2 regions of the Zhengella sp. genome follow, and region 2 is predicted to be linked to the other one. Evidence: predicted binding sites of a transcription regulator. Region 2 holds the regulator's gene; the other holds the start of a gene.
The links. The regulator HrcA, encoded in region 2, represses chaperone genes, less so after heat shock. The targets are predictions, from matches to a motif close to GTTAGCACTCNCNNNNNGNGAGTGCTAAC.

Region 1: a site for HrcA is predicted at 7,173-7,201, ahead of groES (co-chaperone GroES). Genes of this name have one in related genera too.

What each region holds. Positions count from the first base shown of each region.
Region 1 covers NZ_JAWKWO010000005.1:162,776-172,594, forward strand. Annotated here, with positions in the region: gene R3D65_RS15670 (SDR family NAD(P)-dependent oxidoreductase) at 172-942, opposite strand; gene R3D65_RS15675 (SDR family NAD(P)-dependent oxidoreductase) at 939-1,658, opposite strand; gene R3D65_RS15680 (bifunctional riboflavin kinase/FAD synthetase) at 1,655-2,653, opposite strand; gene R3D65_RS15685 (TIGR01459 family HAD-type hydrolase) at 2,658-3,521, opposite strand; gene R3D65_RS15690 (EAL domain-containing protein) at 3,720-4,952, shown strand; gene R3D65_RS15695 (hypothetical protein) at 5,088-7,004, shown strand; gene groES (co-chaperone GroES) at 7,255-7,551, shown strand; gene groL (chaperonin GroEL) at 7,619-9,253, shown strand; gene R3D65_RS15710 (DUF805 domain-containing protein) at 9,498-9,819, shown strand, end outside.
Region 2 covers NZ_JAWKWO010000002.1:296,296-306,114, forward strand. Annotated here, with positions in the region: gene R3D65_RS07465 (cytochrome P450) at 1-1,059, shown strand, start outside; gene dxs (1-deoxy-D-xylulose-5-phosphate synthase) at 1,217-3,148, shown strand; gene hemW (radical SAM family heme chaperone HemW) at 3,167-4,333, opposite strand; gene rdgB (RdgB/HAM1 family non-canonical purine NTP pyrophosphatase) at 4,330-4,995, opposite strand; gene R3D65_RS07485 (VOC family protein) at 4,992-5,402, opposite strand; gene rph (ribonuclease PH) at 5,406-6,122, opposite strand; gene hrcA (heat-inducible transcriptional repressor HrcA) at 6,248-7,318, shown strand; gene grpE (nucleotide exchange factor GrpE) at 7,417-8,055, shown strand; tRNA gene R3D65_RS07505 (tRNA-Leu) at 8,416-8,500, opposite strand; gene R3D65_RS07510 (2,3-bisphosphoglycerate-dependent phosphoglycerate mutase) at 8,558-9,178, opposite strand; gene dapB (4-hydroxy-tetrahydrodipicolinate reductase) at 9,212-9,819, opposite strand, start outside.

The DNA of each region.
Region 1 (9,819 bases), on a different contig from region 2:
GGTCCGCATGGCGCACAGCATGGCTCCCGGACCTTCCCGCGCCGGGTCAGGCGCTGGGGAAAGCCGGGCCAATAATTCGCAGGGATATGACGTGTGGCACGGTCTTCATGGGCGCGGGTCTTAGTCCTTTTTGCGCCACTTGAAAAGTGGGCCTGCGGGCCGCCCCGCCGGTTACCATGTGTCCCGGTCCAGTTTCTCGAAGATGATGCGGCGCATGGCTGCCGTCATCGCGCCGGGAAACAGACGGCCGAGCCCGGCATAGAGCCTTGGCGCGCCGCCCGGAACGATGGCCCGCCTGCCCTTCTGCATGCCGTCCAGGATGATGCGCGCGGCAACGGGGGCCGGCATGCGGCGCGATGCGTCGGCGCCTGCGGGGGCGTGGCGGGCAGCCTGCGGCGTATCCAGAGGGCCGGGAAAGATGGCCGAGACGGAAACGCCGAGACGGGCGGCGGGCTTGCGCAGCGAGCGGGCATAGACGGCCAGGGCATCCTTGGAGCCGGCATAGGCGGCGGCGCCGGGATAGCCGGTGAAATGCGACAGCGAGGAGACGAAGCCCATGTGCCCGCCGGCGGCGACGGCACGGTCTCGCAGCAGGGCAGCGGCCAGGACCATGGGTGCCTCTGCATTGACGCGGACGATACGCAGCAGCACGTCCGGCGGCATCGTGGCCAGACGGCCCGTGGCACTGATGCCGGCATTCAGCAAGACGCAATCATAAGGCCCGGCGGCGAAGATGACCGGCAGCGTGCGGTCGAGCGCGTCACGGTCGGCAAGGTCGCAGGTGATGTGAAGGCGCTCGCAGGCCTCGCCATCGGGTTCCTGCCGGTCGAGTACAACCACGTCGAAGCCGCGCAGTTCCAGCAGGTCGGCAAAGGCCCGGCCAAGGCCCGATGACGCACCCGTGACCAGGGCGCGCGGCCTCTCCGTGCCTGCCCGGCTCACAGCCGCGGCCTCCACCAGGAGGCGCCGGAGAGATAGCGCAGCCAGCCGAGCGCAACCGGCGAACGGCGCGTGGCGAGATCATGGGCCAGCATGGCGGCGGCATCGCCGGGGTCCAGAAACAGCATGGCCAGCCGTCCGGGATCGTGGCCGGCCCTTGCATGCATGCCGGTTCGCATGGGGCCGGGATGGACGACCTGCACGCCCACCTCGCCGCGCCATTCGCTGCGCAGGGCACGCGCGACACCGTGCAGACCGGCCTTGGACCCTGCATAGGCGGGAAACAGCGCCGCGCCCCGGTAGGCCACCGATCCGACCAGCGTGAGCAGACCCTGCGCGGCGGCAAGGCGGGAATGGAGCATGCGCGCGAGGACAAGCGTGGCGGCAAGATTGACGTCGAGCGTCTCACGGATCTGCTGCGTGCTTTCCAGTCCGTCCGGCACGGCATAACCGGCCGCGGCATTGAGCACGGCGTGGTCAAGGCCCTCCCAGCCGGCCCTGTCCAGAGCGTCGCAAATCGAGGCGGAGGCCGCCAGCGGATCAGCCAGGTCGGCCTGCACATAGCGGCAGCGTTCGGGCAGCAGGGACGCAGCCTCTTGCGGCGTCCTGCGGCCTGCTACCATCACCTCATGCCGGCCGCAAAGGTGGCGGGCAAGCGCCAGACCGAGACCGCTGGTCCCGCCCGTTATCAGCAACCGGCGCGCGCCGCCAGCGCTCATTGCGCCTGCGCGAAGGCAATGGCCGCATCGAGCGGCGAAAGCGGTCTGACGCCTGACAGGAGCGCGCGGGCTTCCGCCTCGTCGCGCTTCATCTGCGCCACCAGAGGGTCGAGACCGTCAAACTTTTCCTCGCCGCGCAGGAAGCCGAACAGGGACACGGTGCAGGTCTCGCCATAGAGATCGCCGGCGTAGTCGAACAGATAGGTTTCCAGCAAGGCCGAACCGTCGCTGTCGACCGTGGGCCGGCGGCCGAAACTGGCGACGCCATCGTGGACCGCGCCATCGGCTCGGGTGAAGCGTACCGCATAGATGCCATGGGCGAGGCCATTGTCTTCAGGCAGCGCCATGTTCGCCGTGGGATAGCCCAGGGTGCGGCCAAGCTGCTTGCCGCGTATGATATCCGCCTCCACCGTATAGCGATACCCCAGAAGGCCGGCGGCCTGCGCGGCGCTGCCCGCCTGCAGGCATTCACGAATCCGGCTTGAGGAAACGACTTCCGCATTCTCATCCCGGAAGGCATCGACAAGCGTGACGCCAAAGCCGTTTTCCTCGCCCGCGGCCATCAGGTAGGCCGGGCCCCCGGCCCGGTTGCGGCCGAAATGGAAGTCGAAGCCGGTCACCACGTGGACGATGCCCAGCCCGTCGCGCAGGATGCCGTGGATGAAATCGGCCGGCTCGGTGGAGGCGAAGTCGCGGCTGAACGGCTGTTCGACGACCGCATCGAATCCGAGGGCTTTTAGCAGCCGGGCGCGCAACGGGGCGGGCGTCAGCCGGAAGACCGGTTGATCGGGCCGGAAAACCGTGCGTGGATGCGGCTCGAAGGTCAGCACAAGGGCCGGCACACCCTTTTGCGCGGCAAGTGCCAGCGCCTTTTCCAGCACTGCCAGATGGCCGCGATGGACACCGTCGAAGTTGCCGATGGCGACAACACCGCCTCGCAGTTCCGGCGGCAGGTGCATCGGATCGGACAGACGCAGCAGGCTCTCCTTGACCATTCGACTACACCAGTTTGGCGATGGATGCGGCGGGCCAAAGCCCGTGCTGGGCGAAAAAGGCGGTCAGCCGGGTCCGGTCGGGCGCATCGGCTGCCGGGCCATACTCGCGGAAATGAATGCCGCCGGAGACAAAGAGAACATCGATACCGGCATCTACCGCACCCTTGATGTCGGTGAGCATGCCGTCGCCGATGGCAAGGACATCCTTCCTTTCCACCGGCTCGCCGGGCAGTTCGTTGAGCCGCGCCATGGCGGCGCTGTAGATGGGGGCATGCGGCTTGCCTGCGATCAGGGTGCGCCCGCCCATCTGGCCGTAGTCGCGGGCCAGCGCACCGGAACACCAGATCATGCGATCGCCGCGCTCCACCACGATATCCGGGTTGGCACAGACCATCGGCAGGTTGCGCGAGCGAAAACGCATCAGCATTTCCGCATAGTCTTCCGGCGTTTCCGTCTCATCGTCGAAAAGGCCGGTGCAGATCACGGCCGCAGCCTCGAATTCCTCCACAAGTTCCACATCCAGGCCATCGAAGAGCTGAAGATCCCGGTCGGGCCCGAGATGGAAGACCCGGCGCGGGCCTTCGGCGATCAGGTCGCGCGTCACGTCGCCCGACGTGACCACCGCATCCCAGGCATCGTCGGGCACGCCCAGTCCACGCAACTGCGCAATGACACCGGACGACAGGCGCGGCGCATTGGTCAGCAAGACAACCCGGCGGCCCTGCGCGCGCATGCGCGCCAGCGCGCCGCAGGCTTGCGGAAACGCACGCACCCCATTGTGCACGACACCCCATACATCGCACAGGATGGCGGCATAGGGCGCGGCCAGGTCATCCAGTCGCTCGATCAATCCAGGCGTGGCGTTCATCAATGGCTTCCGACTTGCGCATCCGGTCTTGAAGAAGTCCCGGCCGTGTCCCGGGCCGGGGGTTGAACCGTTCCGGAATTAACCCAAGCCGTTCACCCTGTCACCAGCTTTGGGCTGACAGGATCCGGCGACCATGCGAAAAAGAGTGAGCTAATACGTCGCAAAACCCGGCTTTCGCCATGGAGGTTTACCGGTCGCATGAATCGTCCTTCGATCCCGTTCATCAGCATTTCGGCGGCAAGCCTGCTGCTTGCGTCCCCGGCGCACGCGGCGCTGGACGACATGCTGGTGGCTGGTGGCCTGGGGCTTTCGGCCGGCATCGGGATGGCCGGTTTCGCAACCGGGCTTTGGGCGCTCCTCCTCCTGCGCAAGGCACGGCGCGAGCAGCGCCGGCTGATGGAAATGGTGGAGCGAACGCTGGCGGCGCAGACGCGAAGCGCAAACCGGGCGGAGCCGGCGGAGGGCAGGCTCGATCCCCCGATGCCCGCAAACATTACCGCGGCGGTTCCGGCGCAAAACCCTGACGGCGGCACGGTTGGCGATGGCGCCAGCGAAGGTGCGCAGCGTGCGGCTGCGGCCGACGAACCGGCCGCGAACGTGATCCGGCTCAGCGAGGAAGCGGCCAGGGCCGCGCGGCCGGAACGGGAGGAACGAACGTCGAGGCGCGCAGGCAAGGCGGAGAAGGCCCGCGTGGAAGCCCTGTGCGAGGGGCGTTTCGACCTCGCGCTCGAACCGATGATTTCCATATCCGGTTCGCGGGCCGTGGGTTTCAACGTGCACGCCACGGTGGGACCCGGCAACGATTTCATGTCCCGCATGGCCAGCGAACCGCGCGCCGGGGCGAGGCAGGCCTTCGAGGCCGCCCTGGTGCGCAAGGCGGCCGAAGTGGCAAGCCGGCATCTGGGCGCGGACGGCGCCAACCTGCCACTGCATGTGCCGGTCTCCGCCAGCCTGTTGCAGAACCCGGAGGCGCTGGGCGGGGTCGCCACGCTTTACAAGGGCGACGACGCGCTTGCCCGTTCGCTCATCCTGTCGCTGCCGGTTCACCTGATGACCGGAGCGAACCGCAAGCACGCCGCGGCACTCGACACCTTGCGTGACAGCGGTGCGCAATTTGCCGCCGAAGGATGGCTCGGCGGCGCCGATGCCCTGAAAATCCTCACCGGATACGGTGTGCGCTGCGTCAAGCTGACCGCAAACCGGCTGCTGGAGCGCGAAAAGCTTCGTCCGCGAGACCTGGATGCAGAAAGCATCATCGCTGCCTGCACCCGCGAAGGCGTTACCGTTTCGGCAATCGACGTGACGACCGACGAAGAGGCGGTGAGCCTGATCGACCTGGGGGTCGATGTCATGTCCGGCAGCCGGTTCAACGGACCAAGGCGGCTCAAGCCGGATCTGCCCGCGGGCAAGGGTATTCTCGCGGCAACATGAACCGTCGCAAGCCAGGTGCATTTACAGTAAACGTACAGTAAATTCTTATATACGAAATCATTTCTTTGCGTAATCTCTAATTAAATGTTCTCATAATATATTGCCCTGTCGTTCCAAGAGGCAGGGAGCAATACTGTGTACAGGAATTTCGCCAGAGACAAGTCAGGCAATTTCGCCATCATGTTTGCCTTTCTCCTGCCGGCATTCATCATGGCGGCGGGGTTCGCGATCGACCTGACGGAAATGCAGCGGCAGCGCCATGCCACGGTCTATGCGATGGAGGCGGCCGGCATCGCCATCGGGCGCCAGATCGAGGAAGGGATGAGCGACGATGAACTCAAGGCCTATGGCAAGAAGTTCTTCGAATCCAATCTCGGGCCGGTGGACGCCGACCAGACGGACCTGCAGATCCTGCTGCCCACCGATACGGGCAGCGATGGCGATATCAAGCTGACGACGGAATTGCAGTTCAGACCGCTGTTCCTGACAGAGAGCCTCGCGGATCTCTATGGCGGTCCGAAGGATTTCACCTTCAACACGGATATCAAGGTTCGCACCAAGAACACCGCGGAAATCGCGCTCGTCCTCGACAATTCCGGCTCCATGGACAACAAGGGTTCCGGCTCCAACAAGAAGCGCCTTGAACTGCTCAAGGAAGCGGCCACCTATCTTGTCAACGAGCTTGGCGACGACGCCAAGAAGATCAAGCAGATCGTCAAGCCCGTGCAGTTTTCCGTCGTGCCGTTTGCTGCCTCCGTCAACGTCGGGCCCCAGAACGCCACCGCCGACTGGATGGACAAGTTCGGCGACTCGCCCATCCATCACGAGAACTTCAACTGGGATTCGCTGAAGGATGCCTGGGGCGACAGCAAGAAGGCGGTCAAGACCGGCAACCGTTGGTACAAGACGGGCAATGGATGGGGCGCCGAGGAAGGCGAGGCGCTGACGCGCTTCTCGCTCTACAACGGCATGAAGAAACAGATCGGCGAGCAGGTCATCGAGGCCGGCCACTACGAAAGCCAGCCCGTATGCCGGTGGTGGTATGGCCGCCAGTATTGCTGGAACGAAAATACCTGGGTGCCGCCGGTGACGGAGCCGATCTACGGGCCTGCCGAAGCCTGGCAGGGCTGCGTCGAGGCCCGTCCCTACCCCTACAATGTCAACGGACAAGGCGCCAGCAGCAGCGATCCGGAATCGCTGATCGTGCCCATGTTCGCCAATGACGAGACCGACAATGGCGACAATGGCTGGTGGCACAACAACTGGCTGGATGACGACTATCCGGGCGACCCGTCCAGCTACACGAACCTGAAACGCCACCGCGACATGGTGAAATACTTCCAGACGCTGCCGGACAGCCATTCGTCCGGCCTGGACCAGGGACCCAATTTCTCCTGCACGACCACCCCGATCACACCGCTTCAGGACGTGACCAAGACCGACGAACGCGATGTGGTGCTGGATGCGATCGATGCCATGCAGGCCAATGGAAATACCAATGTTCCGGAAGGCATGGCATGGGGCTGGCATACGCTGACCAAGGATGCGCCCTTCAGCGAAGGCCGGCCGAAAACGGACCAGAACAACGACAAGGTGATCATCGTGCTGACCGACGGCGCGAACACCTATACCCACCTGCCCGGTTCCTACTACGATCCCGACGGCATCAAGAAGTCGACCTATGCCGCGCATGGCTACATGGGAACCAATTACGACGGCGGCAGCAAGCCGCGCCTCTATGAAGGCCTGAGTTCCGGTTTCCCGACCGGCGCGTTCAACGATACACAGTATACCGCGGCCATGGACGAGCACATGCAGCAGCTCTGCACCAATGCCAAGGATGACGGGATCATCATCTTTTCGATCGCACTCGACCTTCCGTCCGGTTCCGGCGCCATCGACGAGCTTCGCGAATGCGCTTCGGAATCGCGCTTCCGCAAGGATGGCAGCGGGAACTATGTGAAATTGTTCTACAATGCGACCGGCGGGCAGTTGATGGATGTCTTCAAGGCGATTGCCGACGAATTGTCGAACCTTCGCATCGTCAGCTGAGCCGTGCCTTTCGGACCACGCACGCCCCGCCGCACCGGCGGGGCGTGTGCATTCGCGTCCGGCCGGACCGGGCCGTGCCGGGGCACAACGGACCGGCACGTTCACCAATGTGATTTTTCCCTTCCGGATTTCTTGACACGGCAGGAGACGGTGCTTATCTCCCTCGCCGTTAGCACTCGCTATCGAGGAGTGCTAACACCGCGAAAGCGGTCCCATTGAGTTGAAATCCATTCACCCGAGGGTAACAGACATGGCCGAGATGAATTTCCGCCCGCTCCACGACCGCGTTGTCGTGCGCCGGGTTGAGTCCGAAGAGAAGACCGCCGGCGGGATCATCATTCCCGACACCGCCAAGGAAAAGCCGTCGGAAGGCGAGATCGTCGCCGTTGGCGAAGGCGCGCGCAAGGACAGCGGCGAACTGATCCCGATGTCCGTCAAGGCCGGCGACCGCGTCCTGTTCGGCAAGTGGTCGGGCACGGAAGTCAAGCTCAACGGCGAAGACCTTCTGATCATGAAGGAAGCCGACATCATGGGCGTGATCGGCTGAACCGGCCGGATATCCGCTCTCAAACCTCAATCCTCATTTAGGGCAAATGCCCGGGAGTTATGGAAACATGGCAGCCAAGGAAGTAAAATTCAGCCGTGACGCGCGCGAGCGCATGCTGCGTGGCGTGGACATTCTGGCCGATGCGGTGAAGGTGACGCTGGGTCCGAAGGGCCGTAACGTCGTCATCGACAAGGCTTTCGGTGCGCCGCGCATCACCAAGGACGGCGTTTCCGTCGCCAAGGAAATCGAACTGGAAGACAAGTTCGAGAACATGGGCGCGCAGATGGTGCGCGAAGTCGCCTCCAAGACCAATGACATTGCCGGTGACGGCACGACCACGGCCACCGTTCTGGCCCAGGCCATTGTCAAGGAAGGCGCCAAGGCGGTTGCCGCCGGCATGAACCCGATGGATCTGAAGCGCGGCATCGACCTGGCGGTTGGCGAAGTCGCCTCCAAGCTGGTCTCTTCCGCCAAGAAGATCAACACCTCCGATGAAGTGGCCCAGGTCGGCACGATTTCCGCCAATGGCGAAAAGGAAATCGGCGACATGATCGCCAGCGCCATGCAGAAGGTTGGCAACGAGGGTGTCATCACCGTCGAGGAAGCCAAGACGGCCGAGACCGAGCTGGAAGTCGTTGAAGGCATGCAGTTCGATCGCGGCTACCTGTCGCCCTATTTCGTGACCAATCCGGAAAAGATGGTCGCCGAGCTGGAAGACGCCTACATCCTGCTGCACGAGAAGAAGCTCTCCAACCTGCAGGCCATGCTGCCGGTCCTCGAATCGGTTGTGCAGTCGTCCAAGCCGCTCGTCATCATCGCCGAGGACGTGGAAGGCGAGGCGCTGGCCACGCTGGTGGTCAACAAGCTGCGTGGCGGCCTGAAGATCGCTGCCGTCAAGGCGCCGGGCTTCGGCGACCGCCGCAAGGCCATGCTCGAGGACATCGCCATCCTCACCGGCGGCCAGGTGATTTCCGAGGACCTCGGCATCAAGCTTGAGAACGTGACCCTCGACATGCTGGGCCGCGCCAAGAAGGTTGCCATCTCCAAGGAAAACACCACGATCGTCGACGGCGCCGGCCAGAAGGCCGAGATCGAGGGCCGCGTGGCCCAGATCAAGGGCCAGATCGAGGAGACGACTTCCGATTACGACCGCGAGAAGCTGCAGGAGCGTCTTGCCAAGCTGGCTGGCGGCGTGGCCGTCATCCGCGTCGGCGGTGCGACGGAAGTGGAAGTCAAGGAGAAGAAGGACCGCGTCGACGACGCTCTCAACGCGACCCGCGCGGCCGTTGAGGAAGGCATCGTGGCCGGCGGCGGCACCGCTCTCTTGCGTGCCTCCAACGCGCTCACCGTCAAGGGCGTCAATGCCGACCAGGATGCCGGTATCGCCATCGTGCGCCGCGCCCTGCAGTCGCCTGCCCGCCAGATCGTCACCAATGCCGGTGACGAGGCCTCCATCGTGGTCGGCAAGATCCTCGAAAATGCCTCGGAGACCTTCGGCTACAATGCCCAGACCGGTGAATATGGCGACATGATCACCATGGGTATCGTCGACCCGGTCAAGGTGGTTCGCACCGCCCTGCAGGATGCCGCTTCCGTGGCCGGCCTGCTGGTCACCACCGAAGCCATGATTGCCGAACTGCCGAAGAAGGAATCGGCGGCTCCGGCAATGCCGGGCGGCGGCATGGGTGGCATGGACTTCTAAGTCCGGCTTCCAAACAGACATACGGAAAGGGCGGCTCGCAAGGGCCGCCCTTTTTCCATGCCGCCATGGCGACCCTGATATTCACGACGGACAATGCCATCGCAATTCAATTGTTTTCGAAACTACTTTCTTTACTTTACCTCCGGTTCATCCCGATTGCAGGAAATCCGGGCCCTTAACATGCCATGAACCCGTTCGGGCCGATATGGTCTGCGTGTGCGAATACAAATGGGGGCCTGTCTTCATGCTGGAGATATTCAGTTTTACCGGTCGCTATGGCCGCGTCATGTTCTGGTTCATCATGGCCATTTCAACCGGCTTGAGCTGGTTGTCCGGTCAACTGGCGTTCAAAAAGGCGACGTTCGAGAACGGCTTCATCATGCCGGACACCAGCGATCCACGGTTCTGGGTCTCGGCTGGACTGGTTGTCCTGGCCTTCTGGCTCAGCGCCGCCGCCTGCATCAAGCGGCTTCACGACCGTGGCAAAACGGGCTGGTGGTATCTCCTGCTGTTCGTCCCGGTGTTCGGGCCCCTCTGGGTCTTGATCGAACTGGGCCTGCTTCCCG
Region 2 (9,819 bases):
CGCAAGGCCATGGCGCCGGTCTTCACGCCACGCCATATCCGTGGTTTCGCAGGCCCCATGCTGGCGCGGGCCGAGCGCTTCGCCGCGCTCTACGAGACGCGCGACGGGCCGTTCGACATGGCCCATGACATGACGCAACTGACCTATGAAATCCTGGCAGAAACGCTGTTCTCCAACGAGATCGCCGGCGAGCCGGAGCAATTCGGCGACCGGGTGGAACGCTTGCTGGAGACCATGGGGCGGGTCGATCCGCTGGACCTTCTGGCCGCGCCGGACTGGCTGCCGCGCATCACGCGGCTCAGGGGGCGCAAGGCGCTGGCCTTCTTCCGCCAGATCGTGCGCGAGACCATGGACATGCGGCGCAAGCGGCTGGAGCGCGGCGAGGACGCGCCGGAGGATTTCCTCACCCTGCTTCTCAAGGCCGAAGGACCGTACGGGCTGACCCGCGACGAGGTGGAAGACAACATCATCACCTTCATCGGCGCCGGCCACGAGACCACGGCACGGGCGCTTGGCTGGACCTTCTACCTGCTGGCGCATGCGCCGGAGCAGCGCGAGCGCATCGAGGAAGAGGTGGACCGCGTGACCGCAAGCGTGGCCGATCCCTATGATTGGCTCGCTGCCATGCCGTTCACGCGCGCCGCTTTCGAGGAGGCGCTGCGTCTCTATCCGCCGGCCCCCTCGATCAATCGCGAGGCGTTGCAGGACTTCCAATGGCAGGGCGACACGATCAGGGCCGGCACGCAGGTGCTCATCATGCCCTGGACGCTGCACCGCCATCGCCGCCTCTGGGACGATCCGGAAGCCTTCATGCCCGAACGTTTCTGGCCCGGGAACCGCGAGGCCATCGACCGGTTCCAGTACCTGCCCTTCGGCGCGGGTCCGCGCATCTGCATCGGTGCGGCCTTTGCCTTGCAGGAAGCCGTCATCGCATTGGGTGTGCTGATGCGGCGCTACCGCTTCGCCATGGCGCCGGGGGCGCCTGAACCCTGGCCGGTCCAGAAACTGACGACCCAGCCGGAGGGCGGGTTGCGGATGGTGGCGGTCCCGCGCGGATGAAAGCGCTGACCGGTTCCGCCTTCCTGCCGCCGCATCTTTGGCCAAAGGTGTGTTTTGACGCCCGTTGCAAAGACAGGGCGGCTGAACTAGTTGAGACCGCAGGAAATTGCATTGCCGCGACCCGCGGCGCCGAAGAACCTTCCGGAGGGCCGAGCCCGTGACCCAGGACAGGCCGCATACGCCGCTTCTCGACCAGGTAAAGAGCCCGGCCGACCTCAAGCGCCTGTCGGATGGCGAGCTTGCGCGGCTGGCCCAGGAATTGCGCGCCGAGACCATTTCGGCGGTCTCCGTCACCGGCGGCCACCTTGGCGCTTCGCTCGGCGTCATCGAGATGACGGTGGCGCTGCATGCGGTGTTCGATGCCCCGCGCGACAAGATCGTGTGGGATGTCGGGCACCAGGCCTATCCGCACAAGATCCTGACCGGCCGGCGCGACCGGATCCGCACCCTGCGCCAGGGCGGCGGGCTGTCCGGCTTCACCAAGCGCACCGAAAGCGAATACGACCCGTTCGGCACGGCCCATTCCTCCACCTCCATCTCCGCTGCGCTGGGCTTTGCCGCTGCGCGCGATTTCGGCATGGATACGGGCGATGCCATCGCCGTCATCGGCGATGGCGCCATGTCTGCCGGCATGGCCTACGAGGCCCTGAACAATGCCGGGCACCTGGGCAAGCGTCTGTTCGTCATCCTCAACGACAACGAGATGTCCATTGCCCCGCCGGTGGGCGCCATGTCGCGTTATCTCTCGCGGCTCTACACGGAAAAACCGCTGCAGGATTTCAAGTCCATAGCCAGGAGTGCGCTGGAATTCCTGCCGCCACCCTTCCGGGAAGGCGCGGAGCGGGCCAAGCATCTGGTCAAGGGCATGGTGGTCGGCGGCACGCTGTTCGAGGAACTGGGCTTTTCCTATGTCGGCCCGATCGACGGGCATGACATGGAGCAGCTTCTGTCGGTGCTGCGCACCGTGAAGGCGCGCGCGACAGGGCCGGTCCTGATCCACACGCTGACCCGCAAGGGCAAGGGCTATGCGCCGGCCGAACAGGCCGCCGACAAGTATCATGGCGTCGCCCGGTTCGACGTGGTGACGGGTGAGCAGAAGAAGGCGAAATCCAACGCGCCTTCCTACACCAGGGTCTTCGCCGAGAGCCTGATCCGTGAGGCCGAGGAGGATGACCGCGTGGTGGCGATCACCGCGGCCATGCCATCCGGCACCGGGCTCGACCTGTTCGGCAAGCGCTTTCCGGCCCGTACCTTCGATGTGGGCATCGCCGAGCAGCATGCCGTGACCTTTGCCGCCGGACTGGCGGGGGCGGGCATGAAGCCGGTCTGCGCGATCTATTCCACCTTCCTGCAACGCGGCTATGACCAGGTGGTCCATGACGTGGCGATTCAGGGGCTTCCGGTGCGTTTTGCCATTGACCGGGCCGGGTTGGTGGGGGCCGACGGCCCGACGCATGCCGGCTCCTTCGACATCGCCTATCTGGCGAACCTGCCCGGCTTCGTCGTCATGGCCGCGGCGGACGAGGCGGAACTCAAGCACATGGTGGCCACGTCGCTGGCCATCGAGGACCGGCCATCCGCCTTCCGGTTTCCGCGTGGCGAGGGCGTCGGCGTGGACATGCCGGAACGCGGGCAGGTGCTGGCGCTGGGCAAGGGCCGCGTGGTGCGCGAAGGCACGAAGATCGCACTGCTTTCCTTCGGCGCCCGGCTGGCCGAGTGCATCAGGGCTGCCGAGGATCTGGAGACGCGCGGCCTTTCGACCACCGTTGCCGATGCGCGCTTTGCCAAGCCGCTGGACGAGGACATGATCGCGCGGCTGGCGCGCGAACATGAAGTGCTGATCACGATCGAGGAGGGCGCGGTGGGCGGATTCGGCAGCCATGTGCTGCACTTCCTGGCCCAGTCAGGTCATCTCGACCATGGCCTGCGCATCCGCTCCATGGTTCTGCCGGACAGTTTCATCCAGCATGACAGCCCGTCGAAAATGTATGACGAGGCCGGTCTCAATGCACCGCATATCGTGGCACAGGCGCTCGCGGCGCTTGGCATGGAAGAGGCAATGGCCGTCACGCCTCCCTCGCGGGCTTGAACCTGACGGCCAGCCCGATCAGCGCGCCAGATCGGCCACCACGGCATCAAGCACGATCATGCCGGCGGGCGTGACCCGCAGGCGTGAATTGCCGAGCGGCTCGACCAGGCCTTCATTCTGAAGCATGGCAATGCGGTCAGGCTGAAGGCCACGGCCGGCAAGCATTTCATAGCGGGCCAGATCCAGGCCTTCGCGAAGGCGCAGGCCCATCAGCAGCATTTCGTCGGCTTCCTGGTCGCGGGTCAGAACCTCGCCATCGGCGATGCCGTGGCCTTGCGCTTCCACTTGCGCCAGCCAGCTTTCCGGCCCGCGAGCGGCCATGGTGACGACGCGCCGGCCATTCTCGACAAAGCGGCCGTGGGCGCCGGGGCCGGCGCCGGCATATTCGCCATAGCGCCAATAGGTCAGGTTGTGCCGGCTCGCCGCGCCCGGCGCGGCGTGATTGGAAATCTCGTAGGCAGGCAGGCCATGCGTCTGCGTCACGTCCTGCGTCAATTCGTACAGTGCCGCGCCCATGTCCGAGTCGGGCGGATTGATCTTGCCGGCGGCATGGAGCGCGAAGAAGGGCGTGCCTTCCTCGATGGTCAACTGGTAGAGCGAGAGATGATCGGCGGCATGGGCGATGGCCGATTCCAGTTCTGCCTTCCATCCTGCAAGCGTCTGGCCCGGACGGGCATAGATCAGGTCGAAGGACAGGCGCGGAAAGGTGCGCCGCGCCAGCTCGATGGCCTGCAATGCCTCGCCTGCGTCATGCAGGCGGCCGAGGAATTTCAGATCCGCATCATTCAGCGCCTGCACGCCCAGCGACAGGCGATTGACCCCTGCCGCCCGGTAGCCGGCAAAACGGCCGGCATCGGCGCTTTGCGGATTGGCCTCCATGGTGATCTCGATGCCGTCCGGCACGGTCCACAGTTCCGCGACGGCTTCCAGGATCGCCCCCACCGTTTCGGGCTTCATCAGCGAAGGCGTGCCGCCGCCGATGAAGATGGAACTGACCTCTTTGGGCCCTGTACGGCTGCGCATGGTCGCCAGTTCGCGGCGGAAGGCGGCGGCGAAGCGTGCCTGGTCCACGGGCTTGTGCCGAACGTGGGAATTGAAGTCGCAATAGGGGCACTTGGCCGCGCAGAACGGCCAATGGACATAGACGCCGAAACCCGGCGTACCGTCGTCGCGGTTGGGGTTCATTCAGCGCCCAGTTTCTCGCGGGCGAAGAGCGCGAAGGCACGGGCGCGGTGCGACAGGCCGAGATCGCCACGGCCGGCCTCCCAGCCGTGTTTCTCGGTGGCGGGCATTTCACCGAACGTCCTCTCGTGGCCTTCCGGTCGGAAAACCGGATCGTAGCCGAAACCCTGCTCACCGCGGGGCGGCCAGACCAGCGTGCCCTCCACCTCGCCGCGAAAGAACTCGGTATGGCCATCCGGCCAGGCCAGGCAGAGCACGGCAACGAAGCGGCCGGTGCGCCTGTCCTCGCTCACCGCGCCGGCGGCCTGCATGCGCTCCTCGACATTACGCATGGCCATGGCGAAATCGCGGCTGCCGTCGGCCTTCTGCGCCCAGTCGGCGGTATAAACGCCGGGTTGGCCATCGAGCGCATCGACGCAGAGGCCGGAATCGTCCGACAGGGCCGGCATGCCCGTTGCCCTGGCTGCGGCCAGCGCCTTGATGGCGGCATTTTCCTCAAACGTGGTGCCCGTCTCCTCCGGTTCGGGCAGGCCCAGTTCACCGGCCGATTTCGCCGCGAATCCGAACGGGCCGATCAGATCGCGGATCTCGGCCAGCTTGCCGGCATTGTGGGTGGCGACGACAATCTCGCGGTTTTGCAGCGGACGGGCAGTTGCGGTGCTCATTCAAGACCCCAGATGGAAGGTTCGGCGAATTCGATGGAATTGCCCGCCGGATCGCGGAAGTAGATGGAACGGGCGCCGTTCGGCCAGCGGAAATCCGCTTCGATGCCGATGCCGTGGTCTTGCAGATGTGCCCGCCAGGCCTCGATCTCGTCGCCGGACGCCCGGAAGCAGACATGGCCCGGACCATGGGCGCCATGGGGCGGCACGGGCATGGCGGGATCTGAGGGCGGCAATGCCGTGGCATCCGGGTTGAAGACCAGAAGGACGCCGTCGCCGCAGCGGAAGAATACGTGGCGGCCATCCACCTTGAGAATGCGCTCAAGGCCGATCACGTCGCGCCAGAAGGCCTCGGCGGCGTCGAGGTCGCCGGCATAGATCGCCGTTTCGAGGATGCCCCTGGCCTGCATCGTTCAGCCGATCGCCATTTTCTGAAGGTCCACGAGCCTGTTGATGCCCTTTCTGGCAAGGCCCATCAACTGGTTGAATTCCTCTTCGGAAAAGGCCTCGCCCTCGGCCGTGCCCTGGATCTCGACGATGCCGCCCTTGCCGGTCATGACGAAATTGGCATCGGCCTGCGCCGAGGAATCCTCGATGTAGTCGAGGTCAAGCACCGGCGCACCGTTGTATAGGCCGCAGGAAATGGCCGCGACATGATCCTTCAGCACGTCGGCCGTGCGGATCATGGAGCGAGCCTCCATCCAGCTCAGGCAATCGTGCAAGGCCACGAAACCGCCGGTGATGGAGGCGGTGCGGGTGCCGCCATCCGCCTGGATGACATCGCAATCCACCGTGATCTGGCGTTCGCCGAGCGCGTCGAGATTGACCACGGTACGCAACGACCGGCCGATCAGGCGCTGGATCTCCAGCGTGCGGCCACCCTGCTTGCCGGCCGAGGCCTCGCGGCGCATGCGGTCGCCGGTGGCGCGCGGCAGCATGCCATATTCCGCCGTCACCCAGCCGCGTCCGGTATTGCGCATCCAGCCGGGCACCCGCTCTTCAAGACTGGCTGTGCACAGGACATGGGTATCGCCGAACTTCACCAGGCACGAGCCCTCGGCATGTTTGGAGACTCCGCGCTCGAACAGGACGGGGCGCATTTCGTCAAGCTGGCGTTTCGAAGGACGCATGGAAAACCTCGGGGAATGGCTTGGTCGGATCTGGCTCGCCTTCTAACCGTCCGCCGCAGCGCTGGCAAACATTGAGTTCGCCGGACTTCCGATTATATAGTTCCGGTTATGGCAAAGGTTGACCCATGACACAGCACGTGACGGACAACGCCCTGCAAATGTTGGATGCGCGGGCGCGCGACATCTTCCGGCTGATCGTCGACAGCTATCTGAAGGACGGCGAACCTGTCGGATCGCGCAACCTCTCGCGCCTGCTGCCACAATCGCTTTCGCCCGCCACCATCCGCAATGTCATGTCGGATCTGGAACATTTGGGCCTGGTCTACTCGCCCCATGTCTCCGCCGGCAGGCTGCCGACGCAGGCCGGCCTGCGTTTCTTCGTCGATGCGTTCATGGAAGTTGGCGCGCTTTCGGAAGACGAGCGGCGCATGATCGACGCGCAGGTGACGGCCTCCGGCGCCGGGCATACACTGGAACACATGCTGACGGAAGCCAGCCAGATGCTGTCCGGCCTGACGCGCGGCGCCGGGCTGGTGCTGGCGGCCAAGAGCGAGGCGCCGCTCAAGCATATCGAGTTCATCCAGCTTGAACCGGGCAAGGCGCTGGCCGTGCTGGTTTCGCAATCCGGCGATGTGGAAAACCGGATCCTGGAGCTGCCTGCCGGCGTGACGCAAAGCCAGCTGGTCGAGGCCTCCAACTTCCTCAACGCCAATATTCGCGGCCGCACTTTGCCCGAGGCGCGCGGCGAGATCGCCCGCGTGATGGAGAAGACCCGGCAGGCGCTCGATTCGCTGTCGGCCGACCTGGTCGAGCGCGGCATTGCGGTTTGGTCCGACGACGGATCGGGCATGCCGGCCCGGCTGATCGTGCGCGGCCGCGCCAACCTGCTGGAGAACATTTCCGCCCAGGCGGAACTCGACCTCCTGCGCCATCTGTTCGACGACCTTGAAACCAAGGAAGCGCTGGTGCAATTGCTCGACATGGCGGAGGAAGGCTCCGGCGTGCGCATCTTCATCGGTTCGGAGAACAAGCTTTTCTCGCTGTCCGGCTCGTCGCTGGTGGTCGCGCCCTATCGCGATGCGGAATCGCGCGTCGTCGGCGCGCTGGGCGTGATCGGCCCGACGCGGCTGAACTACGCGCGCATTGTTCCCGTGGTCGATTATACCGCCCAGGTGATCAGCCGGATGATCCGCTGAGCGACATCAGGGACGGCCTGCGTCTTGATTTTTCACTGCCAAAGCTCGATATGCGGCGCAACGCAAGACAAAAGCCCTGAAGAAACAGGACAATCGACATGACCCAAGGCTCCAAGGAGACCGGAATGGCCAATGAACACGCCATGACCGACGAAAACCCGGAGATGGAAACCCAGGCAATGGCGGAAGAGACGGTGCAAACCGATCCGTTTGCCGCGCTGGAAGCAGAAAACGCGGAATTGCGCGACCGGCTGCTGCGCGTGGCCGCCGAAATGGAAAATCTCCGCAAGCGCTCGCAGCGGGACGTGGCCGATGCGCGCTCCTATGCCATCGCCAATTTCGCCCGCGACATGCTCGGCGTCGCCGACAACCTGTCCCGCGCCATCGAGGCGCTGCCGGAGCATGCCCGCCGGTCCGAGGACAAGGGCTTCATCGCCCTCATCGAAGGCGTCGAGATGACCGCCCGCGACATGGGCGGCGCGCTGGAACGCCATGGTGTGAAGAAGCTTGACCCCGACGGCGAGCGCTTCGACCCGAACTACCATCAGGCCATGTTCGAGGTGCCCAACCCGGAGGTTCCGCACCAGACGGTGGTGCAGGTCGTGCAGGCCGGCTACGTCATTGGCGACCGGGTGCTGCGTCCGGCCATGGTGGGCGTCTCGACCGGCGGGCCGAAGGGCCAGCAGCAGACGGCCGAGCCCGGCCCGGTCAATCCGCAGGCCGAACGCGACGCCTGAGCCGGAACGGACATTCTCCGATGCAGGCCGGCGGCTGCCGCGATGGCCGTCAGGCGCATCCGCCACATGCTCCGGAAGATCGTGCGAAAGGCTGTCCGCGGCAGGCTTTCGCTCAGGTCTGGTAACAAGATCTCTGGCTTCCGCCGGAGGTTTTTTGTTTCGGCAGGTCGGATTTTGGAAACCCGTGCATTTTCAGGCCGGCTCTCTGCGCATTTGGCTGCGTGCGCCGCCAGGGACATGGCGCCAGGCTGCTTGTCGTCCGGCTCGGAAAGCAAAAAACCCCATCGAAGGATCGACGGGGTTTATCAGCATTCCGGAGCCGGCATGGGCCGGAGCTTGTGTCCGGACGTGCCGAGAATTTGGTGCCCAGGAGAGGACTCGAACCTCCACGCCTCGCGGCACACGGACCTGAACCGTGCGCGTCTACCAATTCCGCCACCTGGGCAGGTGCCGCGCCGATGTAGGCGGATTGACCGCCGGTGTCAACGCGGTTTGAAGGAAATTATTTCGCCAGCACCGTTTTTTCCGTGACCAGCGTATCGGACCCCAATTCGTAGATCATCGGTTCGCCGGTTGCGATCTCGAAACCGACGATTTCGTCCTTGCCGAGCCGTTCCAGAACCATGCAGATGGAGCGCAGCGAATTGCCATGCGCGGCGACCAGAACGGTCTTGCCCTGCATGACGGCGGGCAGGATGTCGGTGACGAAATAGGGCAGGGTGCGGGCCAGCGTGTCCTTCAGGCTTTCGCCTCCGGGCGGCGGTACATCGTAGGAGCGGCGCCAGACATGAACCTGTTCCTCGCCCCATTTGGCGCGCGCATCGTCCTTGTTGAGGCCGGAAAGATCGCCATAGTCGCGCTCGTTCAAGGCCTCGTCGCGCTTCGTCTCCAGGTCTTCCTGGCCCAGTTCCGCCAGCATCAGCTTGAGCGTGTTCTGCGCACGGCACAAATGCGAGGTGAAGGCGATGTCGAAGGTCAGGCCGCGCGCCTTCAGCGCCTTGCCGGCCGCCTTGGCCTCTTCAATGCCCTTGTCGGTCAGGTCGGGATCCTTCCAGCCGGTAAAGAGGTTCTTCAGGTTCCATTCGCTCTGTCCGTGACGGACGAGAACCAGCGTGCCAGCCATGTCTGCAAATCTCCTGTGTGATGTTTCCCCCGCTCAGCCGTCGGAAAGGCCGAGCACGTCGAGCATGGAATAGAGCCCCGGCTTGCGCCCATGCGCCCACAGCGCGGCCTTCACGGCCCCGCGCGCGAAGATGGAACGGTCTTCGGCATGGTGCGACAGGGTGATCCGTTCGCCCGGACCGGCGAGAATCACCGAATGGTCGCCCACGACCGAGCCGCCGCGCAGCGTGGCAAAGCCGATCGTCCCTGCCTCCCGCGGCCCCGTATGGCCGTCGCGCACGCGCACCGAGTGGCCGGCGAGCGCGATGTCGCGGCCCTCTGCCGCCGCCTCGCCCAGCAGCAGGGCGGTGCCCGAGGGCGCATCGACCTTGTGCCGGTGATGCATTTCCAGCACCTCGATGTCGAAATCCGCCGAATCGAGCGCCTTGGCCGCCTGTCGCACAAGCACCGCGAGCAGGTTGACGCCAAGGCTCATGTTGCCTGACTTGACGATGGTGGCATGGCGCGCGGCCGCCGCGATCTTCGCCTCGTCTTCCGGCCCGCAGCCGGTGGTTCCGATCACATGCGCGATCCGTGCCTGCGCGGCATAGCCGGCCAGTTCGGCGGAGACGGCTGGCGTCGTGAAATCCAGAACGCCATCGG